One region of the Desulfitobacterium sp. PCE1 genome, then DNA from elsewhere that is predicted to be linked to it. Evidence: riboswitches for the same ligand, from Rfam matches in the RefSeq annotation. Region 1 holds a riboswitch; the other holds the start of a gene.
The links. A riboswitch is a leader RNA that binds a small molecule or an ion and turns the genes downstream of it on or off. The one in region 1 is predicted to bind S-adenosylmethionine.

Region 1 (15,892 bases):
AGAGAGTACCCTAACCGAGAGAAAATTCATGACTGTGTAAAGGAGTAAGGTATGAAAAAGAGGGGAGAGTCATAACAATGGAGGCAATCCTTGTATATCCAATATTACTTTTCATTATTATCTTTCTTGCTGTAAGGCTGGCTATACAGCCATTGATCCAAAGCTCCAATGATGTTGCGGTTAATGAGGAAGGTGAGTTAAGCCTGGTCAGGTTGCGGGATATCGGGGTGCTGGATAATAATGAATTAGAAGAGGTTATACAGTTTTACAATCATAAGAAAGTTTCAAGTAAAAAGATGAAAGAATTAGAACGCTATACGAAAGTGCTTTCGGAATTAGTCGGGCAAGGAATCTTGACTCAAGAGGAGTATTCTGAAAGAATGGAGAGGCTGAGAAACTACTATGTTAGCGATAATTCTAAAGAATAGATCGATTAAAGCGTGAAATTTAATTAAGTTTGAGTAATCTGGAGGTAAATCATGCAAGCAAAGCTGAATCACTTAAAGCAAATCATTAAGGAAATGGAATCAGTTGTGGTAGCTTTTTCGGGTGGGGTGGACAGCACCTTTCTCTTAAAAGTAGTTCATGAAACTTTAGGGGATCATTGTCTTGCTGTCATCGGTGCTTCGGAAACGATGCCTTCTGCTGATTATAACAATGCTTTGCAGCAGGTTAAAGAGTTTGGGGCAAAGTTTTTAGTAATTAAAACTGAAGAAATGGACAAGGAGGAGTTTGTAAAGAACCCTCAGAACCGTTGTTTTCATTGCAAAAATGAGCTGTTTACAAAGCTTTTGAGCATTGCCCAAGAGAAGAAGATTAATTGGGTTCTTGATGGGAGTAATGCTGATGATCTAAAAGATTACCGTCCTGGCATGCAAGCAGCGAGAGCCTTGGGGGTAAGGAGTCCGTTACAAGAAGCGGGCTTGAGCAAAGAAGAGATTCGTCAATTTTCCAAGAAGATGGGACTTTCAACTTGGGATAAGCCCTCCAGTCCTTGTCTATCTTCTCGTTTTCCCTACGGAGAGGAGATCACGATCGAAAAGCTTCGGCGCGTAGAGAAAGCGGAAACTTTACTTAAAGAACTAGGATTTAAAAATTTAAGAGTGCGTTATCACCAGGATGTGGCCCGATTGGAAATTCCTAAAGAAGATTTTTTGAAACTTATGGAACTGGACCTCGATACTATCGTCAAGCCCCTCAAGGAATTAGGGTTTACCTATGTTACTCTGGATTTAGAGGGTTTTCGAAGCGGCAGTCTAAACGAAGGAATACCAATTCTGTAGCATTACTTCATAGTTCTACAGTGAAGGGATCACATTGTTCTGTAATATATCACTCTGCTCTATTGACATTACTTTGTTTACTGTCATATAATAATGAAAAATTGAATACTTCTCATCCAGAGTGGCGGAGGGACTGGCCCGATGAAACCCGGCAACCGGCCTATGTGGCAGTGGTGCTAATTCCAGCAGGATTATTCCTGGAAGATGAGCAAAAATATAAGACATAAGCTCTTCCTGGAATATGGAAGGGCTTTTTATTTGCTCTAGTTATAACATTGCAGGCACCGTCAAGGACCGACGAAGAGGAGGAATAGAGAGATGAAGGAAAATACAGTGAGTATTGGTCTATTAGGATGTGGGAACGTGGGCCAAGGGGTGGTAAAAGGAATACTACTCCATTCAAACAAAATTCTTCGCAAACTGGGGATCACACTGGTCGTAAGCAAGGCCCTTGTTCAAGATATAAGTAAAGAGCGAGCAATTGAGGGGGTTATTCTAACACAGAAACCTCAAGATATTCTCGATGACCCGGAGATTGAAGTAGTAGTGGAAGTTATGGGAGGTGAACATCCCACCTATTCTTATATCAAAGAGGCGCTAGATAAAGGAAAGCATGTAGTGACAGCCAATAAGCTATTACTGGCTCTTCATGGCGCGGAATTACAAGAAATAGCCCAGCGTAAAGGAATCTGCTTGCTTTATGAAGGGAGCGTCTTGGGAGGGATTCCGATTCTTAGAACCATTCAATATGGGCTAGCCGGAGACCAGGTGAAAAAAATTTGTGGAATTTTAAATGGGACCACTAATTATATTCTGACTCAAATGGTGGAGTCAGAGAAAGGCTATGAGGAGGCTTTGCAAGAAGCGCAAGAGGCTGGTTATGCGGAAAGTGATCCGACCATGGATGTAACTGGTTTAGATGCGGCGTGTAAACTTGTTATTCTCTGTCGGGAATGCTTTGATCTGGATATTCCTCTTGAAGAGGTGGAGATTAAAGGAATCCAAGGGCTAACCCCGGAAGAGGTCGCGGAGCAAAAAAGACAGGGACGAGTGCCTAAATTAGTTGCCGAGGCATCCATCATTGATCAGTCTTCGTCAGGACTGGAAAAAAGTCGGGAAGGAATTATTGCTAAGGTTGGTGTGCAGTGGTTATCTAGGGAAGCAATTCTAAGTCATGTCTCCGGCGTGGATAATGGCCTATCCCTGGAAACGCAGTTGGTGGGTGATCTTTTTTGGAAGGGACCTGGTGCTGGCGGATTGGCCACAGGGGGAGCGGTCTTGTCCGATATCGTTGAGATTGCAAAGAAAGTAGTTGTAGAGCGCAGCATAGGAAATGCAGCTCGTTAAATAAGGCAGGATCATATGAGCGAACTAGTTTATGCTAGTTCGTTTTTTGATGATTTCCTTTTTATCTACACGATTCGTAGGGTGATTTGACATATCTTTGCTAAAAGAAGGAATGAGAAACAGTAATAGAGAACCTACTATAAAGGTATGGTAAATAATGGTATTACTCGATTCAAGTGGAAGTAAAGTTTAGGGAGGGAGCATTATCAAGAAACGAAGAATCACTCGCGGCACCTTGTTTTTCCTAGGAGTGGTATTCTGTACCTTGTTCTTGAATTTTGGTATCTTTCCTTTAAGTGCCTTTTTTAAAGGGCCCGGTTCAGAGGAACTGACTTATTCGACAACGCTGGTCACCAATCCCGAACAAACTCCACAGCAAAGAATCCAACAGCAAAGAGCCAATTATGCCGCTTATGTTAAGAAAGTAAAGACCGCAGCAGCAGCTGGTCCAAGTGAACCTGATAGCGGAGCAGTGGAAGACGAGACTCCGAAACCAGCTATCACCGAGCAAACTGAACAGCTTTTTCGTATTAATACCAATCCCTATGTTCCTGCCTTTATTTTACAGGGGAATTATGTGGTTCATGGCAGTTCGCCAAATAAGCAATATACAGCTTATATCTACCCAGATGAATGGGAAACCATCGGCGATATTTATATCAAAGATAGTGCGAGCAGTAGTTGGTTGCGACTGCAGCTAGACCAGAACTACCGAGTTAAAATGTGGCATTCTTTTGCTCCAGAAGGAAGATACACTCCAAAAAAGAAGATTCACTGGCTTAATGATAACGAGTTTATCATTATAGTCGGCTTTGCTCATGGTATAGTTTCTAAGGGTGGTGAGCTGGTTAAGGTTACTAGAGCTACCGGTAAGGCGGAGATTCTTTACCCCGCCTATCAAAAACTTAATCAAGAGGTTGTAGATTTTGAACAAGTGGGAGATGATCTAGTTCTTTATATTAATCTCATGGATGTTAATGGATTTTGTATAGAGAAGGGAGAAATCCGTGTTCCCCTGAAAGACATTGATACTTTATCACAACGAGACATTGTTTCTTAAAGCATAATAATAAGGTCTAGTTTTTTACAAGCAGGTCCTGGCGGGCTTGCTTTGTTAGTTTCTCCATCTTTCTTTAGCTTTTTGCTAAAAGAATGGTATAATAAAAAATTGAGAACTAGCAGGAGGGATTATCCTTTGGAATTTGTGGAAATTATTGCGCAAGAACTTACCTTGCGAGCCCATCAAGTTAAAGAAGCCATACAACTCTTGGACGGGGGGAACACTATTCCCTTTATAGCTCGCTATCGTAAAGAAGCGACCGGTGAGTTGGATGAGAACGCCCTGCGCAGTATTGTTGAGCGTTTGGAGTATTTAAGAAATTTAAAGCAACGCAAAAGTGAGGTTCTGCGTTTAATTGAAGAACAAGGTAAACTTACTGAGGAGTTGGCGAATCAGATTGAGAAGGCCACAATTCTTCAAGAAGTAGAAGACCTCTATCGGCCCTACAAACAAAAACGACGGACTCGGGCTACCATGGCTAAAGAAAAGGGACTTGAGCCTCTAGCATTATGGATTCTTGAACAATATCACAAGGCTCAGCCGCTTATAGAAGCTCAAAAATATATAAATCCTGAACTTGGTGTAGAAACGCCAGAAGAGGCAATCAATGGAGCCTCAGACATTATTGCAGAAATGATCTCCGATGATGCTGCTATGCGCAAAAAGATTCGGGAAGCTACTTTCCGCCTTGGTGATATCATAGCTTCAGCGAAAAAAGCAGAAGAGCGCTCAGCCTATGAGATGTATTATGATTATCGGGAGCCTGTGAAAAAACTGCCTCCTCATCGCATCCTTGCTTTGAACCGAGGAGAAAAGGAAGAGCTCCTTAATGTGAAAGTGGAAGTTCCTTCAGAGCATATTTTAGCCCTAATCGAACAGGCTTTTGTGAAGCAAGGGCCCGCAGCGGAGATTGTACGTTCAGCTGCGGATGATGCATATAAACGCTTAATAGCACCTTCTATAGAGAGAGAAATTCGGGGTGCTCTAACCGAAAAAGCCGAAGAACAAGCTATCAGAGTCTTTGCCGAGAATTTGAGGCAACTCTTACTGCAACCTCCAGTGCGTGGGAAAGTGGTACTGGGGTTAGACCCGGGATTCCGAACGGGGTGTAAATTTGCTGTAGTTGATGATACTGGCAAGCTCTTTCATGTAGGGGTTATTTATCCCCATCCTCCCCAAAACAAGCGGGAAGAAGCGAAAAGAATGCTTAGAGATGCTATCGGAAAATATCATGTAGATGTGATCGCCATTGGAAATGGCACAGCCTCTCGAGAAACAGAGGAAGTTACTGCAGAAATGATTAGGGAAAGTGGCTTAGCTTCGGAGTATATCATCGTGAGTGAAGCTGGAGCTTCAGTGTACTCTGCGTCGAAGCTGGCGGGAGAAGAGTTTCCGGACTTTGATCTCTCATTACGTAGCGCAGTCTCCATAGCTCGGCGCTTACAGGACCCCTTGGCTGAGCTTGTTAAAATAGAACCCAAGGCCGTAGGAGTTGGGCAGTATCAGCATGATGTTCAACCCAAACGCCTTGAAGAATCCCTACATGGAGTAGTGGAATCGGCAGTTAATGCTGTTGGTGTAGATCTGAATACCGCCTCACCATCTCTCCTTCAATATGTAGCAGGTCTTAAACCTACCATTGCCAAAAATATTGTGGCTTATCGGGAAAACCACGGGAAGTTCCAAAAACGGGATCAGCTTAAAAAGGTCCCTCGTCTAGGTGAGCAGACATTTGTTCAGTGCGCCGGCTTTATTCGTATTCCCGAAGGGGTCAACCCTCTGGAAAATACACCGGTTCATCCGGAATCTTATGACCTTGCTCAAAATATTTTGCACAAGGCAGGATTCGCTCTAACAGATCTACGAGAACGCCCCAATGAGGTGCGATTGGGGATTGCCCAATTGGATCCGGAGGAATGTGCTCGGGAATTCAGTGCCGGGGTTCCCACGGTCAAAGATATTCTTGCCGCTCTGCAACGCCCTGGCCGGGATCCTCGGGAGGATTTGCCCCGACCAAAACTACGTCAGGATGTTACCCATCTAGAGGATTTACAGACTGGAATGATCCTCGAAGGAACCGTCAGGAATATCGTTGATTTTGGAGCTTTTATTGATATAGGAGTCAAACACGACGGTTTGGTGCATATATCTCAAATCAGTGAGAAGTTTATCAGGCATCCCATGGAAGTGCTTTCCGTGGGAGACATCGTTAAAGTCCGTGTCCTAGGTATCGACACCGCCCGTGAGCGAGTCAGTCTGTCTATGAGGGAAATCGCTGCAGACGCAATGGTATCTATATAGCCCTATATATAAGGATTTCAACGACTATACTATTCATAACGGAGGTAATCATGAACGCAAATACGAGCCTTTTTATCCGTAACGGTCGCATTAAGACCATGAAAGGCCAAGAATTCATCGGAAGCATCTTAGTGGAAGGCACACAAATTAAAGCCATTGGGGAGAATCTGGTTGCTCCTGAGGGAGCAGAGATCATCGAAGCCCAGGATAAGTTTGTTTTACCCGGCTTTATTGACGCCCACTGTCACGTGGGACTGGGAGAGGAGATTTACCAAAGTGAAGGGGATGATCTCAATGAAATGACTGAGCCGATCACCCCTGAACTGCGTGCAATTGATGGTATTAATCCAGAGGATGAAGGTTTACGGGATGCTCGTTTAGGGGGAGTCACCGCAGTGTTTTCCACACCGGGCAGCGGCAATGTCATTGGTGGTACAGGCGTAGTGTTGAAAACAGTCGGCAAAGTCGTGGATAAGATGATCGTACGGGAACCTGCAGGGCTAAAGGTGGCCTTTGGTGAGAATCCCAAAATGGTCTATGGCGGTGAACAAAAGAAGATGCCCATGACACGTATGGCCACTGCGGCACTTCTTCGACAAGCTCTAGTGGATGCTGAGACCTATCTGGAAAAGTTGGAGCAAGGTATTGAAGATCCAGAAAAAGTGCCCGAGCGGGATCTGGGAATGGAAAGCTTGATTCGTGTGATTAAACGTGAGATTCCTTTACGGGCCCATGCTCATCGGGCTGATGATATTATGACCGCTATTCGCATTGCTAAAGAATTTAATGTAGATCTGGTCATTGAACATTGCACTGAGGGACATAAGATTGCTGAGGAAATCGCAGAATATGGATATCCTGCTGTTGTGGGTCCTTCATTAATTAATCGGGCTAAGGTGGAGTTGAAAGATAAATCCTTTGAAACTCCTAATGTCCTAACACAAGCAGGCGTTAAGGTAGCAATTATCACAGATCATCCGGTGACTCCCATCGAACAATTGCCCCTTTGTGCAGCGCTGGTAGCACGAGCCGGTATGGATGAAGAAGAAGCTTTAAAGGCCATCACTATTAATCCGGCAGAAATTATGGGCGTGGATCATCGCCTAGGATCCTTGGAAGTGGGTAAAGATGCGGATATCGTTATTTGGAGTGAACATCCTTTTGTTTTAAAATCACATCCTGAGACTGTCATTATTAACGGCAAAATCATTAGGGATTAGGCTTTCCGGGGGGCCGGCATCATTTCGCTTCCGTGGGCGCTTAGCCAAACCTCAGGGTAATACCTGAAGCGAACCAGATTTTAGAACGAATAGTTAAAGGAAAGGACGGTCAGAATGGACCTAGAAGTTCAAAGCCTAAGCGCAGATTGTACTCATGCCCTTGGATACAATTTAGGAAAAGCGCTTCGTGGGGGAGATGTGGTGTGCCTCTTCGGTGATTTGGGTGCGGGAAAAACTGCATTAGCCAAAGGAGTTGGGAAGGCTTTAGCAGTACAAGAACCCATGACCAGTCCGACCTTTACTTTTCAGATTGAGTATTCAGGGATAGCTCGGGATAATCCGGTGCGGTTAATCCACATGGATTTATATCGTTTGCGTTATCCAGAAGAGGTAGAAATAATCGGAGTAGAGGATGCCTTTCAAGAAGATACTATTTGCTTGATTGAATGGCCGGGAATTGCAGAGGACATCTTACCCGATGATTCATTAGAGATCAGGATTGAAGGATCAGGGGAGGAACCACGCAGAATCGGCTTTTCTTCTCATTCGGAAGCCTGGGTAGAACGGCTCAAAGATATTATTCCTTTTGAATATTAGGAGGATCTATGAAGTATCTCACCATCGATACTACCACCAAAGTCACAGCTTTAGCCTTGGCGGAGGACGGGCAGCTGGTGGCGGAAGGCTTTTTGCATACATCCAAAACCCATTCGGAGCGGTTGATTCCTGTATTGGATCAAGTCTTAGAGGCATCAGCCTGGAAGCTTCAAGATCTCGATTTTATTGGTGTGGTGCGGGGACCAGGCTCTTTTACGGGAATCCGTATTGGGATTGCCACAGCTCAGGGCTTGGCTCAAGTGCTCAAACTTCCCTTAGTAGGTGTGCTTTCCTTGGATTCTTTGGCTTGGGCCGGACATAGCCGACCGGAAGAAATCGTACCTATTCTTGATGCAAGAAAGAATGAATGGTATACAGCTCGGTACCGATGGTCGGAAGGAGAGGAAATCCCCATACGAAGCCGGGATCCTTTCGCGGTAGAGCCAGCTCTTTGGCTTAAGGAATTGGCGGAACAGGATAAAGCCATTGTTTTTATCGGTGACGCCGTTTCGCGCTATAAAGAGAAGATTAAGACCACCTTAGGGAATAAGGCGGTGCTTCTCCCGGATTATTTGGCTTTACCACGGGGAGCGTATACTGTTCGTTGTGTTTGGAATGAATGGCAGAAGGGAACCCAGGGGAAGCTTGTGGAACCTTATTACATTCGGTTATCGGAAGCTGAGGTCAATTGGGCTAAGAAAGAGGAGGCGCTAAAGGGGAAATGATGATTCGCCCCATGCAAGAGAGTGATTTATCCACAATTCTGGAGATAGAGCATGCCTGCTTTCCGGCACCTTGGGCTCCCCAGTCTTTTGTCAGTGAGCTGAGAGATAATGAGTATGCACGGTACTTTTGCTTGGAACACGAGGGCAATATCATCGGCTATATGGGGTTATGGTTTATACTCGAAGAAGGACATATTACCAATGTGGCTATAGCACCGGGGTATCAGGGGATGGGCGGAGGAGAGTTCCTGATGCGCTCTGTGATCGATTTGATGGTTAAGGAAGGCATGGAGCGTATGACCCTTGAGGTACGAGCCTCCAATGTCTCTGCTCAAAGACTGTACGAACGCCTTGGCTTTGTAACAGCGGGGGTTCGTAAAGGCTATTACTCAGATAATCGTGAAGATGCCCTTATTATGTGGCTTGATATAGGCAAAGAGTAGAGATAGTCTTTGCCATACTGAGCGGTGGCGAGTATCTCTATTAAGAAGAGATGTTTTTTTCTGGTGAAGGAAAGTAGGCAGATATCGGGAGGTTGCTGGTGAACAATAAAGATATTAATATACTTGGAATTGAGACAAGCTGTGATGAGACCTCAGCGGCCGTGCTTCGCAATGGCCGTGATCTGCTCAGTCATATTATTTCATCGCAGATCAAGACCCATCAAAAATACGGTGGAGTCGTGCCGGAAGTGGCTTCACGGGAGCATATCCTACATTTGCAAAGTGTTGTAGAGGAAGCTTTGCAAGGGGCGAAGATGGAGTTTGGAGATTTGGCGGGAATTGCAGTGACCTATGGACCGGGGCTTGTGGGCTCTCTTCTTGTAGGAGTGGCGGGGGCAAAGGCTATGGCTTATGCGGCAGGGATTCCGTTGCTGGGAATTAACCATTTAGAAGGACATATTTATGCGAACTTTCTCCATGATCCGGAGCTGAAGTTTCCTTTATTGGCTCTCCTTGTCTCGGGAGGGCATTCCCATTTGGTGCATTTTGAAGGGCATGGGAAGTATCAAGTCCTTGGACATACTCGGGATGACGCTGCAGGGGAGGCTTTAGATAAGGTAGCTCGGACCTTAGGGTTGGGTTATCCTGGAGGACCTTATATTCAAAAGGCCGCTCTTGAAGGGGATCCTCATGCCTACGAATTCCCAAGAGCTATGCTTGAACCCGGCAGTCTTGATTTCAGCTTTAGCGGAGTGAAGTCCGCTGTGCTCAATACCTTGAATTCAGCGCGAATGAAGGGCGAGACGGTGAATGTTGCTGATGTGGCAGCTTCTTTCCAGGAGGCCATCGTAGATGTCTTAGTGCGTAAGACCTTGCTGGCCTTGGAAAAAACAAAGGCTCCTACCCTAGTCCTTGCCGGAGGAGTGGCAGCCAATACTTCACTAAGGAAACGTCTCACTGAGGCAACCCAAAAACGGGGTGTTGCCTTTAGTTATCCACCTCCGGTTCTCTGCACGGATAATGGAGCCATGATCGCGGCAGCCGGATACTACCGTTATTTAGCTAAGGATTATGCTCCTTGGAATTTGAATGCTATACCGGGACTGAATCTGGCTTAAGGGAGTATAGTTCGAATAGGACTATACCCCCTTTCTTTTTCTCGAAATAGGACATTCGGGCAAGAAATTTTGAAAAGGGATAATATGTTCTGTGGATAGTTAATTCTGTGGACAATGTGGATAACTCTGTGACTAACTGGTATTAGCGGGTTGAGAGGTGTTGAATTTGAGGAGGAACATTGGACATAATTACCCACAGACCCTGTGGATAATGTGGATAAGTCAGGGACAAGGGATATTATGAAGGGATGGAGATGGGGATAACTTAAAAATATGAAAAGTAGTACAAGGTACTTTTCTTTTATCCTTTGTTCGAGATAAAATAGAAGCATGTGTTTAGAGAGTTTCTCATACCATGGGGGAGAGCCCTTAGTTAACGGCTTAAAATTAATTTATTTATAAGAACGGAGAACAAACATGTGGATATTATTTGTTTGTCTTATAGCAGGAGCTTTCGTGGGATGGTTTCGTTTATTGCCTAGGGTTATCTTGAACCAAGCGGGACGAGGGATGATGATCGGGGTATTGATTCTCTTGTTGACCATGGGTTTACGGATCGGAGTGGACCAGAACACTCTTTCACAATTAGGGAGCTTCGGATTGCAGGCCTTCTTATTTGCAGTTGCGGCAATTATAGGAAGTGTAGTGGCTGTTTGGCTATTAGAAAGAGTTTTCATTGGGAAGTCGCCCATGCTTCCGCAGCAAGATAAGATGGAAGTGAACAGTACTGAGGCAGCTCATCCCTATCAGATGACTTGCGCAATTATTGGGGCGTTTATTGCAGGAATTTTCGGCGGGATTCTTTTATTTCCCCAGGCTTGGACAGCATACTTACCAACGATTACAACGTTAGCTCTTGATTTTACTCTGGTCATGGTAGGCATCGATTTAGGTCTGAATCGCGATATTTGGAGACATATGCTCAAAGTTGGTTGGCAGGTGTTTTTAGCACCTGTGGGTGTGGTGCTCGGTAGTATTGTAGCGGCTATGGTGGTAGGATTGTGCTTTGGATGGGAGCTTCGGGAGGGAGGAGCAGTTGGTGCTGGGTTTGGATGGTACAGCCTATCTGGGGTTTTGATCTCCGACCTTCACTCGGTCTCCTTGGGTACTATCGCTTTTTTGAGTAATATATTTAGAGAAGTTTTAGCGATTATTTTTGTCCCTTTTTTAGCTAAAAGGGTGGGGCCGTTGGCCCTTGTTGCTCCCAGTGGAGCGACAGCTATGGATTCGACCCTTCCTCTCTTGGTGGCGGTGGGACCTAAAGGTATCGGTATCGTAGCTATAATTAGCGGGCTTTCTTTATCTCTTCTGGTTCCGGTTTTGGTACCCCTGGTTTTAGGTTAGATCAGGAAAGCCATTTAAGTATTTATCGAACTTTGTAGAAGGAATATTCTAATCTTTGACGAATCTATTATATGATTGACTGAATTTTCTTGAAAAGAAAAGTATACTTTTTTAGTGGAGGATCTAAAGGAGGATTGAAAGGTGTCTGAGGAGAAGCGGTCATTGCGGGAACGGGTACTGTCCCTGCGATCGGCGTTGACGCCGGAAGAACGGGCTTTTAAAAGCCAAAGAATTCAGGCTATCGTGACTCAGACCCGTGAGTTTCAGGAAGCAAGCACCATCATGCTTTTTATGAATTTTCGCGATGAGGTAGAGACTACTGAGTTAGCCCAAATAGTCATTGACTTAGGAAAGCGGTTGGTATTGCCGCGATGTGCTCCAAAGGGGGTGCTTATACCGGCGCTTATCGAGGATTTGGAAAAGGATATTGAGTCAGGAATGTGGGGAATCCGTGAACCTAAAAAGGAGGAACTCACTAAGGTTGATCCCCTGGAGATCGATTGTATTCTTGTTCCTGGAGCAGCTTTTGATACTCAGGGCAATCGCCTCGGTTATGGGGGCGGATATTATGATCGGTTTTTCGGGAGATTGGCAGAAGGAACACCAAAGATTGCGCTTGCTTTTCACTGCCAGATCGTGGACAGAATCCCCGTTGAGTTTTACGATAAGAAAGTAGACATGTTAATCACTGAACAGGGTATCATGCGTTTCAAAGAAACGCTTTGAACTTAGTGGAAAAGGGAGGAGAATCGTTTTGTGTGAGGAGTGTAGGGAGTTAGTTGATCCTAAAGAGGAACAATTGGATCGGATATTAGCCCACTATAAACAGGAGAAAGGGGCGCTTATTCCGGTTTTGCAGGAAGCACAAGGACTTTATGGATATTTGCCTGAACATGTGATAAAGCACATAAGCAGGGAACTACGTATACCTTCTGCCAAGGTTTATGGAGTTGTCACATTTTATGCCCAATTCCGCCTTGCGCCAATGGGACGCAATGTCATCAGTGTCTGCTTAGGTACTGCCTGCCATGTTCGAGGAGGAGCTAAAGTTCTGGAAGCCATAGAAAAAAATACAAAAATTAAGGATGGACAGACCACGGAAGATGGACGCTTTACTTTAGAGATTGTCAACTGTATTGGTGCCTGCGGATTAGCTCCTGTTATGTCCATTAATGGAAATGTCCACGGACGATTGAATGCAGATCAGATCCCAGGAATCCTGGCAGAGTATAAGTAGGGGGAATAGGGATGAACACAGAAGCTAAAAAACAGGTTTTTATCTGTGCGGGCACAGGCTGTCTCTCTTCAGGAGCCAATAAAATCATTGATTTAATGAACGTAGAGATAAAACGTCAAGGGTTGTCTGAGAATGTGGAGCTCATCGCCACAGGTTGCCGTGGTTTTTGTGAGCAAGGGCCAACTTTGGTCGTAGAGCCTGCTCAGAGATTTTACAGAAGAATTCAACCGGAAGATATTCCGGAGCTTGTAGAGAAAGAATTAGGTCAAGGGGAGAAGGTGGAGCGCCTTTTCTATGTGGATCCCCTGTCAGGAGAACCGGCTTTAAGCTATGAGGACATTAGTTTCTTTGCCAAGCAAACCCGTATCGCTCTTAAAAATTGTGGATTTATCGATCCTACTAAGCTTGAGGATTATCTGGCTCATGGAGGCTATGAAGGTTTAAAGAAAGCCCTCACTATGGCCCCCGAGGCAATTATCGAGGAAGTCAAGGGAGCCGGCTTACGTGGCCGGGGAGGAGCCGGTTTCTTAACTGGTCTGAAATGGAGCTTATGTAAAGCTACTCCATCAGATAAAAAATATGTGATTTGTAACGCCGATGAAGGAGATCCGGGTGCGTTTATGGATCGCGGTCTTCTCGAGGGAGATCCTCATGCCGTCATTGAGGGAATGTTGATTGGCGCCTATGCTATTGGTGCAGATGAGGGCTATGTTTACTGTCGTGCAGAGTACCCCTTGGCTATCAAGAATCTGCAAATTGCCATGAAACAGGCTGAAGAAGCAGGATTCTTAGGTGATAACATCTTAGGTACGCAATTTAGTTTCCATTTGAAAATCAACGCTGGAGCCGGAGCCTTTGTTTGCGGTGAGGAAACGGCTTTGATGGCATCTATCGAAGGAAAAAGAGGTATGCCTCGAGTGCGGCCTCCTTTCCCAGCTCAAAGCGGGCTATGGGGTAAGCCTACCAACATCAATAATGTTGAGACTTGGTCCAACATACCTCATATCTTAAAAAATGGAGCCCAATGGTATGCTCAGTACGGAACGGAAAAGAGCAAAGGCACAAAGATTTTTGCTCTAACTGGTAAGGTTAACAACACTGGATTAGTTGAAGTTCCTATGGGAATGCCTTTAAGAGATATTATTTTCGATATCGGCGGCGGTATTAAAGACGGTAAGAAGTTCAAAGCGGTGCAAATCGGCGGCCCTTCAGGAGGATGCCTGCCGGAAGATATGTTGGATCTCCCTGTGGATTATGACACCCTAACCCGGGCTGGTGCTATGGTGGGTTCCGGTGGTTTGGTTATCATGGATGAAACCACTTGTATGGTGGATATTGCCCGCTTTTTCCTGAACTTTTCCCAGAGCGAATCCTGCGGAAAATGTACCCCCTGCCGTGAAGGGAATAAACGGATGTGGGAGATTCTCGACCGCATCACCCGTGGTGAAGGCAGGGAGGAGGATATTGAGAAACTGGAAACCCTGGCCTATACAGTTAAAGAAACCTCCCTGTGCGGTTTAGGTCAAAACGCGCCTAACCCTATCCTGGCCACCTTAAAATATTTCCGGGAAGAATTTGAGGAGCATATCCACGCTAAAAAATGCCGGGCCGGAGTTTGCAGTGACCTCCTGACCTACGAGATTGATGCGGAAAAATGCAAAAAATGCGGACTGTGTGCTAAAAATTGCCCAGCTAACTGTATCAGTGGAAATAAAAATACCCCCTATGTTATTGATGGGGAAAGGTGTATCCGCTGCGGAAGCTGTATGGATACCTGTAAATTTGGCGCGGTTATCCGGGCCTAGAAGAAAGGGGTGGATTTGGTGGAATGGCTGAATTTAACCATTGATGGAAAAGAAGTTGTGGTGCCCAAAGGAAGCACGGTCCTGGAAGCATGCCGGATGCACGATATTCCGGTTCCAACCCTTTGTCAGGATCCGGAGCTCACTAATGCCGGGGCATGCCGTCTCTGTATTGTGGAGATTGAAGGAATGCGCAATTTGCCGCCTTCTTGTGTGACCCAAGTGACCCAGGGTATGATTGTTAAAACTCAGACACCGAAGGTACGCAAGTCCCGCAAGGTGATCCTTGAGCTCTTAGTGGCGAACCATCCATTGGATTGTATGACCTGTCAAAAGATGGGGGATTGCTCCCTTGCTCAATATGCCTATGAATACGGTGTATCCGGTGAAGACTACCGAGGGGAACGGCGTGAACACCCCCTTGATGACAGCAACCCCTTTATTCTAAGAGATCCGAATAAATGCATCCTCTGCGGTAAATGTGTGCGGGCTTGCGAAGAGATTCAGGGACGAAGCGTATTGGATTTCTTTAAGCGGGGCTTTGACGCCCAGGTGGGACCGGCTTTTGATATTCCTTATAGTGAATCGGAATGTGTTTTCTGCGGATCCTGTGTTTCGGTCTGCCCGGTGGGGGCATTGGTGGAGAAAAAGATGGTTGGCCAGGCTCGGGCCTGGAACATCGAAAAAGTACAGACCACCTGTCCTTTCTGCGGTACAGGCTGCAACTTTGACTTAAATGTCAGCAATGGCAAAGTGATTGGGGTAACTTCAAATCCGGAGGCACCGGTGAACGGCAAAGCCCTCTGTGTCAAGGGCCGTTTCGGTATGGACTTGATCCATAGTCCTCAGCGCCTGACGACTCCGTTGATTAAAAAGGATGGCGAATTCGTCCCGGCAGGCTGGGATGAAGCTCTTGATTTGATTGCCACAAAGTTCGGTGAGATCAAAGAGCAATATGGACCAGATTCTTTTGCAGCCCTCAGTTCGGCTCGTTGTACCAATGAAGAAAATTACCTGATGCAAAAATTCATGCGCGCGGTGATCGGAACGAATAATGTGGATCACTGCGCACGTACCTGACACGCTCCCACTGTGGCAGGTCTTGCCACTTCATTTGGCTCAGGAGCGATGACCAATTCCATCAATGAAATCCCCAATGCGGAAGTCATGTTTGTAATCGGCTCCAATACCACGGAAGCTCATCCGATTATCGGTACCAAGATGAAACAAGCACTGGCTCGGGGAGCCAAGCTCATCGTAGCTGATCCACGGGAGATCGAGCTGGCCAGGGATGCTCATGTCTGGATGAGATTGAAGCCGGGCACAGATATTCCCCTGATCAATGGGATTATGAATATCATTTTGGAGAACGGCTGGGAGGATCGTGCCTTTATTGAGGAACGGACCGAAGGCTA
Region 2 (15,892 bases), 2.7 Mb from region 1:
TATCAGATGGATGAGAATACAGCTATCGTTTCTACGGTAGATTTCTTTACACCTATGGTGGAGGACCCGCGAACCTTTGGGCGCATTGCCGCAGCTAATGCCTTAAGTGATGTTTATGCCATGGGAGGGACCCCTCTTTTTGCTCTGAATCTTGTCTGTTATCCTGAGCGAGAGGAAATCCAGACCTTAGGGGAGGTATTAGCAGGAGGGGCAGAGAAGCTCCAGGAAGCTGGAGCGGTTCTCTGTGGAGGACATTCTATCTATGATCGGGAGCCCAAATATGGCTTGGCGGTCACAGGGTGGCTTAACCCACAGAAGATCTGGAAGAACAATACCCCCAAGCCTGGGGACCGACTGATTCTCACTAAACCCTTGGGGGTTGGCATTGTAATGGCTGCTCTACGGGGGGAAATGGCAGAAGCAGAGGCTGTTGAAGCAGCTCTTGCTTCCATGCAGCGTCTCAATAAGTATGCGGCTGAAAAAGCTCATGACTTCCCCATACATGCCTGCACAGATATAACCGGATTTGGACTCCTTGCTCATGCTCGGGAGATGGCCGGGGAATCGGCGACAATTGTTCTCTATCCTTCGGAGTTACCTTTTATTACTCAAGCCTATACTTATGCTAAAGAATATCTGCTAACCGCAGCCGGTCAACGCAATCGCAATTTCATGGTAGGAGCAGTGGAATTCGGGGATACCCCTTTTTCTTTACAGGAGCTAATGCTCGATCCCCAGACCTCTGGAGGGTTGCTTTTCAGTGTGCCTGGTGATTGTGCCCAAGAGGTTTTGCATGCCATGCAGGAGGTGGAGCCTAAGGCGGCGCTCATCGGGGAGGTAGTCACTCGCCAAGGTTTTCCCATTCTTCTTCGCTAAGGAAACGTTCACGCTGAAGGTACTTTCCCAAATAAAAAAACCACCGGCGGGTTGCTGGCGGATTCAGATAAGGAGGACGAATTCAATGACAACTATTGATGCCCTGGGACAAGTTTGCCCCATCCCTGTGATTCGTGCCAAGAAAGCCCTGGAGGAATTAGGTGAGGAAGGCGGAGTCGTGATCTTACTGGTAGATAACGATATATCACGGCAAAATCTCCAAAAGATGGCTGCAGGAATGGGATATCAGAGTGAATATCAGGAAAAAGAAAATGGTGTTATTGAGGTGACCATTGTTGCCGGAGAAGGCTGTGCTGTTGAAGGTTCAGGAACAGCGGAGGATTCAGGGCTTGTGGTCGCCATCGGACGAGATACTATGGGAGAAGGCAGCGAAGAATTGGGAAGAATTCTTCTCAAGAGTTTTATTTATTCCCTGACAGAGCTGACCCCACCCCCTACCCATCTTCTTTTCTTTAATTCAGGAGCCTATCTAACCGGTAGCGATTCTAATAGTATAGAAGACTTAAAAGCCATGGCGGATAAAGGAACCATCATTCAAACCTGCGGCACCTGCACCAACTATTATGGTATTACCGAGAAATTGGCAGTAGGAGAGATCGCCAATATGTATAGTATCGTCACCACTATGGCCGAGGCCAAGCGCCTAATTAATATTTAGGGCATACAGTGTTTATATCATCACCTTTCCTATTTACTCTTGTTTGCCTGGTCGTGTAAAATGATGGTATAAATCCTGGCCGGTAGGCACAGGATGAAGATAGTAAAGCAGTGATGGCAGTAAGGCGATGGAAACTTATAGTGTAAGTGAGGTAATATAATGGAAATTCAAGAACGAGTCGCGAAACTCAGAAAGCTGATGGAAGACAATGGCATGGATGCTTATATTATTCCCAGCTCCGACTCCCATCTCAGTGAATATGTAGCTGACCATTTCAAAAGCAGGCAGTGGATTTCAGGCTTTACCGGTTCCGCTGGGACGGTAGTCATTACTTTAAAGGATGCAGGTTTATGGACAGATGGCCGTTACTACATTCAAGCGGAACAACAGCTCCAAAATTCGGGAATTCGGTTGTTCCGAGCAGCTGATCCTAAAGTGCCCAGTTATACAGAGTGGATAAGAGAGCATTTACCGGAAGGAAGTGCCCTTGGTTTTGACGGACATGTCTTTTCAGCAAAACAGCTTAAAGATATGGAGAAGGAATTTGATGGAAAGATAGCCATAAAGTTTAACCAGGATTTGGTGGGACAATTATGGAAAGATCGTCCTTCCATTCCTGCTCAGAATATCTTTGTTCATGACGTAGGATACGCGGGACGTTCTCGGATAGAGAAGCTCAATGATCTTCGTCAGCAGATGAAGGGCAAGGGAGCCAATGTTCATTTGCTGACAGCCTTGGATGATATCGCCTGGCTCTTAAATATTCGGGGAGATGATGTTCCCAATAATCCGGTGACCATCGCGTATGTCCTGGTTGCTGAGGAGACCTGTTATTTATGTATCGACGAAGGAAAGGTCCCTGCTACGGTGAAAACCGAGCTTGAGGAAGATGGGATCCAAATTAAAGGCTATGCTGCTGTCACCGAACTTCTGCAGGGGCTTCAAGGGAATGATTCCATCCTTATAGACCCTGAGAGCGTCAACGCAGTCCTTTACCACGCCATCCATCCTCAAGTGAAAAAGGTAGAGGGAGCCAATCCCTCAACTCTGCTGAAGGCTATTAAAAATGAGACAGAGTTGGACAACTTAAGAACCAGTAATACTTATGACGGAGTAGCCATGGTTCGCTTTATCAAATGGCTTAAAACCGCCATTGGGAAGGAAGAAATCACAGAACTCTCGGCTGGAGATACTTTAGAAGCCTTGCGGAGGGAAAACAAGGAATGTGTGGGTTTAAGCTTCGATACCATTGCCGGATATAAGGATCATGCTGCCATGATGCACTACAAAGCTACTTCGGAAAACGCCTACACCTTAAAAGCTGAAGGATTCCTTTTGGTGGATTCAGGCGGTCAATACTTTGGCGGCACTACGGATATCACCCGTACCATTGTTTTGGGGCCGCTGACTGAAGAGGAAAAAAGAGATTTTACCCTGGTGCTGAAGGGACATATTGCCTTAGCTACGGTTAAATTCCTTTATGGCGCTACAGGATCTAATCTAGATGTCTTAGCCAGACAGCCGATCTGGAAATACGGCATGGATTACAAATGCGGTACAGGTCATGGGGTGGGCATGTTTTTGAATGTTCACGAAGGTCCTCAACGACTGAGCCAGATGCATAATGCCACAAAACTAGAAGACGGGATGATCCTGACCAATGAGCCCGGTATCTATAAAGAAGGAAAACATGGTATTCGCACCGAGAATATGATGGTGGTGATCAAGGATGAAGAGACCGAATTCGGTCAATTCATGCGCTTTGAAGCACTGACCTATTGCCCCATCGACTTAGCAGGTGTGGATCAAAGCCTACTGACCGATGAGGAGCAAACATGGCTGGATGAGTATAATAAAATGGTCTACGACAAACTTGAATCCTATTTGAATGAGGAAGAAAAAGCTTGGTTAGCTCAAGAAATCCGGATGTAGGGGGGGTACCTTCACTTTTCCGAGCTTAGATTTTCGGCCAGGGAATCTAATTCTAAAGCAATAGCATTGGCTTGTTCTGTAGCAGCTGCAATATTACCGATAGCCTCAGCGACCTGCCCGATGGAAGAGCCGATTTCTATCATCTCAGTAAAGGTTTGAGAGCTGGCCGTTTGGATGGCATTCAGTATAGCTTCGATCTGCTTGATGGAAGCAGTGGTTTCGTTGGCTAGCTTGCGAATTTCTTCGGCAACGACACCAAACCCTCTGCCTTGTTCTCCCACACGCGCGGCCTCAATAGCAGCGTTAAGACCCAATAAATTAGTTTGATTGGCAATGCGTTTGATGAGGGAAAGAACATCGTCTGTTTTTTTAACCTGAGACTGCGATTCATTGACCAGATTGGTTAATGAATCGCAGACGGCAGAGATTTCTTCGGTCTGTGCGGAAATCTCTTGGATTGTGCTGGGCTAGAACTCCCATACTTTGTGCTAATGATGTGGACATGTCCTTGAGATGATCTTGGCGGTCCACATTTTCCATTACGGCAATTGCCCCGATGATTTCCTTTTGCTTATTGCAAATCGGAAATGCTGTAGCAATAAAGGGAACACCCCACAAGGATTTATCGGATTTCACAACCACCCTGCGCTTTTCGTTAATTGCCCGATACAACCCGCTGCCTGCCTTTAAGGGAGCACCTATCGGGATTTTAAGATCCAATGTTCTTCCGGGTATGTAGACCAATTGCCTTTCGCGATCAGACATTCCAACACTGACATCACTGGTAAGCATGTCATTGATAAATGGTAAAACATAAGCGAAGTGGTTAAAGATTTCTTGATTTTCATCATGAGGTTGATTTTCCATAAGCATTGTGATTCTCTCCTTTATTTGTAGACTGAATATAAAAATACTTTCGACAGTCGACAGATTTAGTCCTGCAAAAGAAAGTAGGACCAAAGTCCTAAAGAAGTAAAGTCCCGCTTGGGTGACCCATCAAAGTTCTTATTAGTGCTTTACCTTTTAGAAGAGGTAAGGGAACTAAGCAATTGTATGTTGTAAAAAACCAATATAGGGATTAAAGTGGAAGATAAGAATTGATAAGGATTCAAATGTGTAGAAGAATTATGTGGTTTTTATAGGGGAGGAGAGAATAAAATGAAATTAATATCATGGAATGTTAATGGCCTGCGGGCTTGTCTAAATAAGGGCTTTATGGACTTTTTTGAACAGGAACAAGCGGATATCTTTTGCCTGCAGGAAACCAAACTTCAGGAAGAACAGATTCCTTTCCAATTGGAGGGGTATTACGCCTATTGGAATTTTGCTCAGAAGAAAGGATATTCCGGTACCGCAGTCTTTACAAAAAATGAACCGCTGAGTGTGTCCTATGGAATCGGTAAAGAAGAACATGATCAAGAAGGGCGAGTCATTACCCTTGAATTTGAAACCTTCTACCTTGTTACCGTCTACGCCCCGAACTCTCAAAGAGGTCTGGCTCGTTTAGATTATCGCATGACCTGGGAAGAAGAGTTTCTCAGTTATCTTAAAAGCCTGGAAAAGTCTAAACCGGTGATCTTTTGCGGAGATCTTAATGTTGCCCATACGGAGATCGATCTCAAAAACCCCAAATCCAACCGTAAAAACGCCGGTTTCTCTGATGAAGAACGGGCAAAGTTCAGTGGACTTCTTAAGAATGGCTTTATCGATACCTTCCGCCATTTCTACCCGGATAAAACAGATTCCTACACTTGGTGGTCCTATATGTTCAATGCTCGAACCAATAATGCAGGGTGGCGTATTGATTATTTTTGCGTCTCTGAAAGCTTGAAGAATGAACTTAAGGATGCCCTAATCTACGACAAAATAATGGGTTCAGATCATTGCCCGGTGGGCCTGGAAATTTTCTAATATAAATTATTAAAATTTTCTCAGCCTCTAAGCACTTTGAGGCTAAATTAAACAAGAAAATAAGGAGCTGACATCTCGTGAACTTATCCAGGTTCAAAGATGTTAGCTCCTTTTGCTTATTTAAAAAATTTAGTTATTGACATAGCAGTAACTAAAATATATAATTCCGATATGTCATAGTAAATATATATGAATTATATGAATAGACTTAGAGTATAGAAGTCCAGCAGATTTGACTGAAAGAGAGAACGGCCATGAACTTAAATTGGGAATTTATTCTTCAAAATATCCCTTTATATGAGAAAGCGGCATGGCTTACCTTAAAGCTTGCTTTCTGGGGGACACTGTCTTCTTTGCTCCTTGGCCTTATCTGCAGTGTAATAATTTATTACCGTGTACCTTTTTTAAAAACTATTGTGGGAGTCTATATAGAGCTCTCCCGGAATACCCCTTTGCTTATCCAGCTCTACTTTCTCTATTTTGGGCTAACGAAGCTGGGGGTGACCTTAAGTGAAACTACTTGTGCAATTCTTGGTCTTTCCTTTTTAGGAGGCAGCTATATGGCTGAGGCTTTCCGCGGCGGTATGGAGGCGGTGAGCAGATCCCAGATTGAATCTGGCTTAAGCTTAGGGTTTTCACGGTGGCAATTGATTCGTTATGTAGTATTCCCTCAGGCTTTGTCTTTTAGTGTCCCGGCCCTTGGCGCTAATTGTATCTTCTTGCTGAAAGAAACTTCCGTCGTCGGGGCTATCGCCATCCTGGACCTTATGAATGTAACCAAGGACCTCATCGGGATGTATTACCAGACCATTGAATCTCTCTTTATGCTGGTTGTTTCTTACTTGATCATTCTTTTACCCCTATCGTTTTTCCTGACTTGGTTGGAGAGGAAGGTGCGTTATGCAGAGTTCGGCCATTGAGATGATCTTTACCTCACAAAATATAATGCGCCTGCTGGAGGGATTGCTGGTTACGGCACGAATAGCCTTCATCGCCATCTTAATTTCCACCTTTACGGGAATCCTCTTTGGTCTTCTCATGACTATAAAATCGAGGATGATCAAAGGGCTCTGCCGCCTTTATCTGGAAACCTTCAGAATTATTCCCGTCCTTGTCTGGTTATTCATCGGCTATTTCGGAATTACCGCGGCCTTTAATATCCATCTAGAGGGTGAGGTCATAGCTATTATTGTCTTTATTCTCTGGGGAACGGCAGAAATGGGTGATATCGTTAGAGGGGCCTTAGAATCCTTGCCCCGACATCAGAGTGACTCCGGTAAAGCCTTGGGTTTAAGCTTTTGGAAGCTTTACCGGTATATTTTAATTCCTCAGGCTGTAAGACGAATGCTTCCCGCCACGATTAATTTGGCTACACGGATGGTCAAAACCACCTCGCTTGTGGTTCTCATCGGCGTAGTGGAAGTTCTCAAGGTCGGTCAACAAATCATAGAGAACGCTCGTTTCACGGTACCCACGGCTTCCTTCTGGATTTATGGATTTATTTTTATGTTGTACTTCACCATGTGTTATCCGTTATCTCGTTTTGCAAAGAAGCTGGAAGCGAAGTGGAGCAGTTAGGGGTGATTAAATGAGTGTAGAGAAAAAGGAAGTAGTGTTGGAAATCAAAGCGTTGCACAAGGAGTATGGTGGCAAACCTGTTCTCAATGAGATTGATCTCCAAGTCCAGAGGGGTGAGGTTATTGTGGTTTTAGGGCCTTCCGGATGCGGGAAAAGCACCTTGCTCCGATGTCTTAATGGTCTTGAACCCATTCAAGGGGGAGATATTCTGCTTTCAGGTCAAAGCCTCATAGGAAAAAATGTTGACTGGAAAAAAATCCGTCAGCAGATCGGTATGGTCTTCCAGAACTATGATCTTTTTCCCCATATGACGGTGCTTGAGAATATTCTTCTTGGCCCCACGAAAGTTCAGAACAGGGGTAGAAGCCAAGTGCTGGAGCAAGCCAAGGTCCTCTTGGAAAGAGTCGGGTTATATGATAGAATAAACGCTTTTCCAAGGGAGTTGTCCGGAGGTCAGAAGCAGAGAATCGCTATCGTCAGGGCCTTATGTATGAATCCCGAGATGATGCTTTTTGACGAGGTGACAGCATCCCTTGATCCGGAAATGGTTCGAGAAGTTCTTGATGTTATGCTGGGTTTGGCCAAACAAGGAATGACCATGATTATCGTCACTCATGAAATGGGTTTCGCCCAGGCTGTGGCTGATCGAATCGTTTTCATGGATTCAGGTGATATTTGTGAGATTGCTGGACCTCAGGAGTTCTTTAATAATCCCCGCACGGATCGGGCTAGGCGATTTCTTAATATATTCCAATACTAGAGTACAAAAAAGCAAAGAAAGGTTGAGAGAAAAGATGAAAAAGATGAAGAGATTATTGTCCCTCGCACTAGCAGGCGCTTTACTCCTTGGAGGGCTTGTGGGGTGCAGCCAAGCAGGAGCCAACCCAGCAAATAACTCAAATGGTACGTCCTCAGCAGGATCTTTAGAAGAGATTAAACAGCGTGGTACCTTAAGGATTGGAGTATTCAGCGACAAACCGCCTTTTGGGTATGTGGATTCCAATGGACAGAATCAAGGCTTTGACGTGGAAATTGCCAAGCGTTTTGCTAAAGACCTTTTGGGGGACGAATCCAAAGTGGAATTCGTATTGGTTGAGGCTGCCAACAGAGTCCCTTATCTTGAATCCAACAAGGTAGATATCATCATGGCTAATTTCACAGTCACGGAGGAAAGAAAGCAAAAGGTTGATTTTGCCAATCCTTACATGAAGGTTTCTCTAGGGCTCGTATCACCTGACGGGGCTCTGATTACCTCCATCGACCAGCTTAAAGGGAAGAAAGTTATTGTCAATAAAGGAACCACAGCTCAAGATTATTTAACCAAGAATCACCCTGACCTCGAACTTCTCAAGTATGATCAAAACACGGAAGCTTTTGAAGCTTTAAAAGATGGTCGAGGGGCCGCGTTAGCTCATGACAATACGGAAGTGCTTGCTTGGGCAAAATCTAATCCCGGCTTCTCTGTAGGTGTACCTACTTTAGGCGGAACGGACACAATTGCTCCGGCAGTAAAGAAGGGCAACACCGAACTCTTAAACTGGATTAATCAAGAGTTGGAAGCGATTGGTAAGGAGGATTTTGTGGGGCAAGCTTATAAAAAGACTCTTCTCCCCGTGTACGGAGATGATGTAAAACCTGAAGAGTTAATTGTCGAAGGCGGAAAACTTTAGTAATAGGATAGGTCTAAGGATAATGAAGAAAAAGACGGTTCTCATCCTGCTTTTAGTTGGAGAGAGCCGTCTTCTAGTATGAAAAAGGCCCGGAAAGCTAGTTCTCCAGGATTTTGCTTTCGGCGTTCACTCCATAAGCTGCGCGGAGCAATCTAATCGCTCAAGACTTCCGCTGCGTCGGGTGCCCGGCTAAATCGCTCCTGCTCAATGGCCGGTTGGAAACGTCCTGTTTCCAACCCGACTCCGCTGCAGTCTTTTCGCGAAGATTGCTACCCTGCTCGCTTAGAATCCGTTCTCTGCCTTAAAGCAAAATCCTTGGGCTGCTTTTCGGGTTTGAGCGGTGCAGGTGTAGGATAAGTACCCGGCCCGGATGAGCTTTTCATCCTCCGCTGGTACTGCCTACGGCATCGCCAGCTGCCCTTAAAAAGGCCCGGAAAAGAAGTAAGGGCTAAAAGTCCAGCCACACGATGCAGAAGTAAAAAGGCCCCGCAAGTGTAGCTTTACGCACAAAAGGGAACGGCTTTAGCGGAAGAGCGACCGGGTCAACGAGGCTTTCTTAACGTAGCGAAGCCACCGGTTCACATGCAGAAAGCAGCGGGGTTTGGCGTAGCTGTTAAGAAAGCGAGTTGACCAGCTCTGGAGCTATAGAGTGAGCGTTGTGCGTAAAGCTACTCGACCCGAGCAAAAGCTTTTCCGCATCTGCCCGTATGCCTACAACATGAAGGAATCTGTTATATTATATAGTGTGCTTCAAAATATTTTTGTTATAGAGCAGATTGACTTTAAAGAAAAGATATAATAATATAGTGCCAATGACGATTTTCATCGTCAGCAATTAAATACATCCCATTTCTTATCAAGAGTGGTGGAGGGACTGGCCCGATGAAACCCAGCAACCGGTATTCTGATGAATACAACGGTGCTAATTCCTGCGATGGAAGCATTGATAGATGAGAGAGGAACTTTTGGCGATGCCCTCTTTCTCGGAAAGAGGTTTTCTTTATTTTTAAGTGTATTGAAGGGAGAATACTATGCCGATTAATGTACCCGATGGCCTGCCTGCAGCAGAAATACTCACCAAAGAAGATGTTTTTATTATGGAAGAGAGGCGTGCCGAGCATCAGGACATTCGCCCTCTTAGCATTGTCATTCTAAATCTCATGCCCAATAAGATCGTGACGGAAACACAGATTCTTAGGCTCTTAGGGAATTCTCCTTTGCAAGTGGACATTACCCTTCTTTATCCGGAAACCCATCTCTCTAAGAATACCCCGGAAGAATACCTCATTAAGTATTATCAGACCTTTGACAGTATTAAAGATCAAAAATTTGACGGAATGATTATTACGGGTGCCCCCATTGAGCAGATGCCCTTTGAAGAGGTTGATTTTTGGCCGGAACTGCAGAAGATTATGGATTGGAGTAAGAGCAACGTCTTTTCCACGCTTTTCATTTGCTGGGGAGCCCAGGCGGGGCTTTATCACTTCTTTGGTGTTCCCAAGTATCCTTTACAAGCAAAAATGTTCGGCGTATTCCCTCATACCTTAAACTGCAAGGATATCCGTTTGCTCAGAGGCTTTGATGATGTCTTTTATGTTCCCCACTCCAGGCATACAGAGGTAAGAAAAGAAGATATTGTCAAGGTGCCGGAGTTGGAGATTCTTTCGGAATCTGAGGAGTCCGGAGTCTATCTCATCGGGACCAAGGGCGGTCGGCAGATTTTTGTCACAGGTCATTCCGAATACGATCCTCACACCCTAAAATCGGAGTATGATCGGGATATATCCCAAGGACTACCCATCAATATTCCTCAGAACTACTATCCTGGGGACGATCCCATGAAGACCCCCATCGTCAAGTGGAGAGGTCATTCTAATTTGCTTTTTGCCAATTGGCTGAACTACTATGTCTATCAGGAAACACCCTATAACCTTGAAGAATTAGGCAATATCTAAGTTCTAGGTCTAATCATTCTATTGAGACTGTTAAGACCAACCATAAACTATGAGAAAGAAGGATGTCGGATGCTGGATTATACACGGGATAGAGAGGCTGCTTGGCAGCTTCTCAATGACTATGTAAAAAGTGAGACTTTATTGCGTCACTCCATAACGGTGGAAGCTGTGATGCGCCATTTTGCCTCCCTTTATCAAGAAGATCCTGACCTTTGGGGAAATATCGGGTTATTGCATGATATCGACTTTGAGATGTACCCTGATCAACACTGTCGCAAAACCCGGGAGATCCTTACTCCCAAAGGATTGCCGGAGGAGTTCATCCGGGCTATTGAAAGCCATGGTTATGGTCTGGTCCATGATGTAGAACCCCGGGAGAACGTGGAAAATGTTTTGTTTACCGTCGATGAATTAACAGGCTTGGTCTCAGCCACAGCCTTGCTTCGTCCCAGCAAGAGCCTTCATGACCTGACCACCAAATCGGTCAAAAAGAAATGGAAGCAAAAAAGCTTCGCCGAGAATGTCAACAGGGAAGTCATTGAAGCCGGTGCCAACCGCCTGGGTAAGGACTTAAATGAAATCATCGAAGAGACCATTAATGGAATGCGCGCCATCGCGTCTGAGATCGGCTTAGAAGGCAATGTCGAAGCAGGGAAATAATTATTTTAGCAATAACACTTGACAAAAAGGCCTGTAATAGATTAGAATCATAACAACGTAGATCTATAGTCCAACACGATGAAGGGACATCCGGTGCCGAATATGTGTAGAGAGCTGACGGTTGGTGCAAGTCAGTCATAGAAGCGAAGCGGATTCCATCCTGGAGTGGCCAATGATGAATTGTGACGGGTTCCGCCCGATATCGCGGACATAAGTTGGCCGATTACGGCAACATGGGTGGCAACGCGGGAATAACCTCTCGTCCCTGATTTGGGATGAGAGGTTTTATTTATTATCCGCGCCGCACTACCATAGTTTCTCCTTAACGACACGAAGGAGGAAGGTGGTAGGGCTTACTGCCCGTAAACCGTAAAGGCTGGAACTTGGGTGGCACCGCGGAATACCCGCCCCAAAGACTGGGGTGGGTTTTTATCTACCCTGGACAACCCAATATATGTTAACATTCATAAATATTTATAAATAAGGGGGATATTTCAAATGAAAAGAGTGTACAATTTTTCAGCAGGGCCGGCAGTATTGCCCGAAGAAGTCCTAAGAGAAGCCGCTGAGGAAATGCTGGATTACCAGGGAACGGGCATGTCCGTTATGGAGATGAGCCATCGTTCCAAGACGATTGAGGGGATGATGAATGAGGCCGCCCAGGATCTAAGGGAGTTGCTTAATATTCCTGAACATTATAAAATTCTCTTTCTTCAGGGAGGGGCGTCCCAACAGTTTGCCATGATTCCCATGAACCTTATGAAGAATCGGGTGGCGGATCATCTGAATACAGGACAGTGGGCCAAGAAAGCCATTTCCGAAGGAAAGCTGTACGGAAAGATCAATGTCATCGCTTCATCAGAGGACCAGAACTACTCCTATATTCCAGACCTTAAAGATTTAAAATTCTCCGAGGATGCGGACTATGTCTACATCTGCCACAACAATACCATCTTTGGAACCAAGTTTAATGAACTTCCTGATGTGGGGGATAAACCCTTGATTGCCGATATGTCCTCGAATTTTCTATCTGAACCCATTGATGTTACAAAATATGGACTTATTTTTGCCGGAGCCCAAAAGAATGTGGGTCCTGCTGGGGTCGTGATTGTCATTATTCGTGAGGACCTCATCACGGAGGATGTTTTGCCGGGGACCCCCACGATGCTCAAATATAAAGTCCATTTCGATAACAACTCCGCCTATAATACACCGCCGGTCTACGGAATATATATCTGCGGTAAAGTGTTCCAATGGCTCAAAAAACTGGGCGGACTGGAGGCTATGAAAAAGATTAACGAGGAAAAGGCTGCCATCCTTTATGATTACTTGGATGCCAGTGACATGTTTAAAGGAACTGTGGTGAAAAAGGATCGCTCCTTAATGAATGTTCCCTTCGTGACAGGCTCTGAGGAGTTGGATGCCAAGTTTATCAAAGAAGCCAAGGCCGCAGGTTTTGAGAACCTTAAAGGCTATCGTACAGTGGGAGGGATGAGGGCCAGCATTTACAATGCCATGCCGATCCAAGGGGTCAAGGATTTAGTGGAGTTTATGAAAAAGTTTGAAGCAGAAAATAAGTAAGAATTATAAAAAGAGGAGTGTTTTTAATGTTTAAAATCAATTGCCTGAATAATATTTCCGAAGCGGGATTAAAGCTTTTTACCGATCACTATATTAATGTAGACCGTTACGAAGATGCTAACGGTATCCTTGTCCGCAGTACCTCTATGCACGATCTGGAATTACCTCCTGATATTGAGGCCATTGCTCGAGCTGGAGCTGGAGTCAATAACATCCCCTTGGATAAATGCGCTGAAAAAGGAATCGTCGTCTTTAACACCCCTGGTGCCAATGCCAATGGGGTAAAGGAGATGGTGATTGCCACCATGATTATGGCTGCCCGGAATCTTGTGGGAGGAGTTAACTGGGTTAGCTCCTGTCAGACGGATCCCGAAGTTGCCAAACTGGTTGAAAAGAATAAAGCTAAATTTGCCGGAACAGAAATCAAAGGCAAGAAGCTGGGAGTCATAGGCTTAGGTGCCATCGGCGTCTTGGTAGCCAATGCCGCCAATAAAATGGAAATGGATGTTTGCGGTTATGACCCCTATATTTCTGTTGAACATGCCTGGAAGCTGTCTAAATATATTAAACCCATCAAAAGTGTAGAAGACATTTATCGGGAATGTGATTTCATTACCATCCATGTCCCCTTAACCGATTCCAACCGTGGAATGCTCAATAAACAAGCTTTTGAGCAAATGAAAGACGGCGTGATTATCCTGAATTTCTCCAGGGATACCCTGGTGGATGAAGATGCTTTGCTTGAAGCTCTCGGCACAGGAAAGGTTGCCAAATATGTGACAGACTTCCCCAACCCAAAAGTCTGCGGAGTGGAAGGGGTTATTGCCATTCCTCATCTAGGAGCATCCACAGCGGAATCCGAAGAAAACTGTGCGGTCATGGCTGTAGAGCAGATGATGAATTACCTTGAGCATGGCAATATCAAGAATTCTGTCAATTTCCCCAATTGTGATATGGGAGTATGCACCCAAGCCGGGCGGATTGCCATCAATCATAAAAACGTCCCCAATATGCTAGGTCAATTCACCTCTACCTTAGCCAAAGAAAATGTCAATATCTCGGACTTAATGAACAAAAGCAAAGGGTCCTATGCCTATACCCTTATCGATATCGAAACTCCGGCCGGTCCAGAGATGATTGCCAAACTCAGAGAAATTGACGGCGTACTGAGAGTCCGCGTCATAAAATAAGCTGAATTCAATTCAAGAGGAGGGAATACTTTGGCAAGGATTAGACCCTTTCAAGCCATAAGACCCAGGGAAGATGTAGCAAGGAAAGTAGCTGCCCTCCCTTATGATGTATATAATCGAGAAGAGGCCCTTGAAGAAATAAAAAAAGAACCCCTGTCTTTTTTAAAGGTGGATCGTCCGGAGACTCACTTTCCTGAGGATTTCAATCCTTACGATCCTGAGGTCTATAAAAAGGCCAGAGAAATTTTGCAGGAAATGATTCAAGAGGGGATTTTTATCCGGGAAACCAAACCCTGTTACTATATCTATGAGCTTACTATGGACGGAAGAGCTCAAACCGGCTTGGTGGGTTGCGCCGCAATTGATGATTATCTTCAAGATGTGATTAAAAAGCATGAATTGACCAGGGAAGATAAAGAGCTTGACCGTATTAATCATGTGGATGTGTGCAATGCCCAGACGGGCCCGATCTTTTTAACCTACCGCTCGCAAGCAAGTATTAATGAAGTGATTGAAAAAGTGAAACAGAAAACTCCTCTCTATGATTTTATGGCATCAGATGGAGTAAGGCATGTCGTTTGGGTTATCTCGGAGGACCGGGATTTGGAGAAGATTACTTCAGGATTTGCCGGAATTCAAAGCATCTATATTGCCGATGGACATCATCGTACCGCTTCTGCCGTTAAGGTGGGGCTGAAACGAAGAGAAGAGCATCCCAACTATACGGGTCAAGAGGAGTTTAATTTCTTCCTTTCTGTGCTCTTTCCAGACGATCAGTTGTTGATCTTGGACTATAATCGAGTGGTGAAAGATCTTAATGGTTTAAGCAAGGCCGAATTTTTGGAAGAAATTAAAAGGGGCTTTGAATTGGAGGAAATAGGAAATACCCCTTATAAACCTGAGGAGAAGGCTACCTTTGGCATGGCGCTGGAAGGGACTTGGTATAAGCTGAGGGCTCGGGAAGAGATTCGTTCAACGGATCCTGTAGAAGGGCTGGATGTATCCTTGCTGCAGAATCACCTCTTAACGCCGATTCTGCAGATTATGGATATCCGTACAGATAAACGCATTGACTTTGTGGGCGGAATCCGTGGTTTACAGGAACTTGAAAAAAGAACCAACAGCGATATGAAATGTGCCTTTTCTCTATACCCTACCTCTATTCAAGAGCTTTTTGCAGTATCTGATGCGGGGCGACTGATGCCGCCCAAATCCACTTGGTTTGAACCTAAGCTGCGTAGCGGATTGTTTATTCACGAACTGTGAAGCAAGGAGAAGACTCGTTTGTTCCTTCACTATCCGAGGAATGAGAAAGCAGGGAGAAAAGCTCCCTGCTTTTCTACGTCTGAATCTCCTTGAGTTTTAAGACTTAAGATCTTACAATTGTAATGAGTGGTTATATCCCTATGTTCAAGGGCATATAAGCAAATTATAAGCAAATAGAGAAGGAGAATGGTAATGAATCAAGAGGATAAGAAGTTAAGCTGCACGGATTGTGCGCTCTTAAATTGCCATAAAAGAGACAAGACCTTTCCTCAATTCTGCTTAACAACCCATACTTCTGAAGAAACCGTAGAAGAGATTAATGAGTTATACCGTAAGGATGACCTTGTTTCCAAACTTTCCAATGCGGCAGCTGAAATCGAAGGGACCTATTATGGTAAACTCACTCGAGTAGAGGAAATAATAGCCTTTGCTAAACGAATCGGGGCTAAAAAGGTTGGTATTGCTACCTGTGTGGGATTAATGAGCGAGGCAAAAACCTTTGCCAAAATTCTTAGTGCCAAGGGGCTTGAAAGCTATGGTATCATTTGTAAAGTAGGTGCAGTCGACAAGACTCAAGTAGGAGTGCCAGAAGAG

Region 2: it holds a riboswitch for S-adenosylmethionine, as region 1 does, so the genes downstream of both, metA (homoserine O-succinyltransferase) here and DESPCE1_RS0106030 (homoserine dehydrogenase) in region 1, are expected to answer to the same signal.

What each region holds. Positions count from the first base shown of each region.
Region 1 is NZ_KB913023.1:1,218,130-1,234,021, forward strand. Features, by position in the region: gene DESPCE1_RS0106015 (hypothetical protein) at 78-428, shown strand; gene larE (ATP-dependent sacrificial sulfur transferase LarE) at 480-1,283, shown strand; SAM riboswitch class I at 1,393-1,494, shown strand; gene DESPCE1_RS0106030 (homoserine dehydrogenase) at 1,602-2,630, shown strand; gene DESPCE1_RS0106035 (DUF4652 domain-containing protein) at 2,896-3,690, shown strand; gene DESPCE1_RS0106040 (Tex family protein) at 3,826-5,991, shown strand; gene DESPCE1_RS0106045 (amidohydrolase) at 6,042-7,211, shown strand; gene tsaE (tRNA (adenosine(37)-N6)-threonylcarbamoyltransferase complex ATPase subunit type 1 TsaE) at 7,326-7,808, shown strand; gene tsaB (tRNA (adenosine(37)-N6)-threonylcarbamoyltransferase complex dimerization subunit type 1 TsaB) at 7,817-8,533, shown strand; gene rimI (ribosomal protein S18-alanine N-acetyltransferase) at 8,530-8,976, shown strand; gene tsaD (tRNA (adenosine(37)-N6)-threonylcarbamoyltransferase complex transferase subunit TsaD) at 9,075-10,094, shown strand; gene DESPCE1_RS0106070 (lysine exporter LysO family protein) at 10,512-11,438, shown strand; gene DESPCE1_RS0106075 (5-formyltetrahydrofolate cyclo-ligase) at 11,580-12,164, shown strand; gene nuoE (NADH-quinone oxidoreductase subunit NuoE) at 12,193-12,675, shown strand; gene nuoF (NADH-quinone oxidoreductase subunit NuoF) at 12,687-14,480, shown strand; gene fdhF (formate dehydrogenase subunit alpha) at 14,499-15,892, shown strand, end outside.
Region 2 is NZ_KB913023.1:3,915,368-3,931,259, reverse strand. Features, by position in the region: gene selD (selenide, water dikinase SelD) at 1-876, shown strand, start outside; gene yedF (sulfurtransferase-like selenium metabolism protein YedF) at 962-1,555, shown strand; gene DESPCE1_RS0119415 (aminopeptidase P family protein) at 1,715-3,487, shown strand; gene DESPCE1_RS23515 (methyl-accepting chemotaxis protein) at 3,499-3,885, opposite strand; gene DESPCE1_RS23510 (hypothetical protein) at 3,875-4,360, opposite strand; gene DESPCE1_RS0119405 (exodeoxyribonuclease III) at 4,646-5,398, shown strand; gene DESPCE1_RS0119400 (amino acid ABC transporter permease) at 5,653-6,318, shown strand; gene DESPCE1_RS0119395 (amino acid ABC transporter permease) at 6,299-6,976, shown strand; gene DESPCE1_RS0119390 (amino acid ABC transporter ATP-binding protein) at 6,987-7,736, shown strand; gene DESPCE1_RS0119385 (cysteine ABC transporter substrate-binding protein) at 7,771-8,646, shown strand; partial or broken gene DESPCE1_RS24225 (hypothetical protein) at 8,688-8,882, opposite strand; SAM riboswitch class I at 9,497-9,603, shown strand; gene metA (homoserine O-succinyltransferase) at 9,678-10,601, shown strand; gene DESPCE1_RS0119375 (HDIG domain-containing metalloprotein) at 10,671-11,261, shown strand; gene serC (3-phosphoserine/phosphohydroxythreonine transaminase) at 11,760-12,842, shown strand; gene DESPCE1_RS0119365 (phosphoglycerate dehydrogenase) at 12,869-14,032, shown strand; gene DESPCE1_RS0119360 (DUF1015 domain-containing protein) at 14,063-15,298, shown strand; gene DESPCE1_RS0119355 (DUF1847 domain-containing protein) at 15,491-15,892, shown strand, end outside.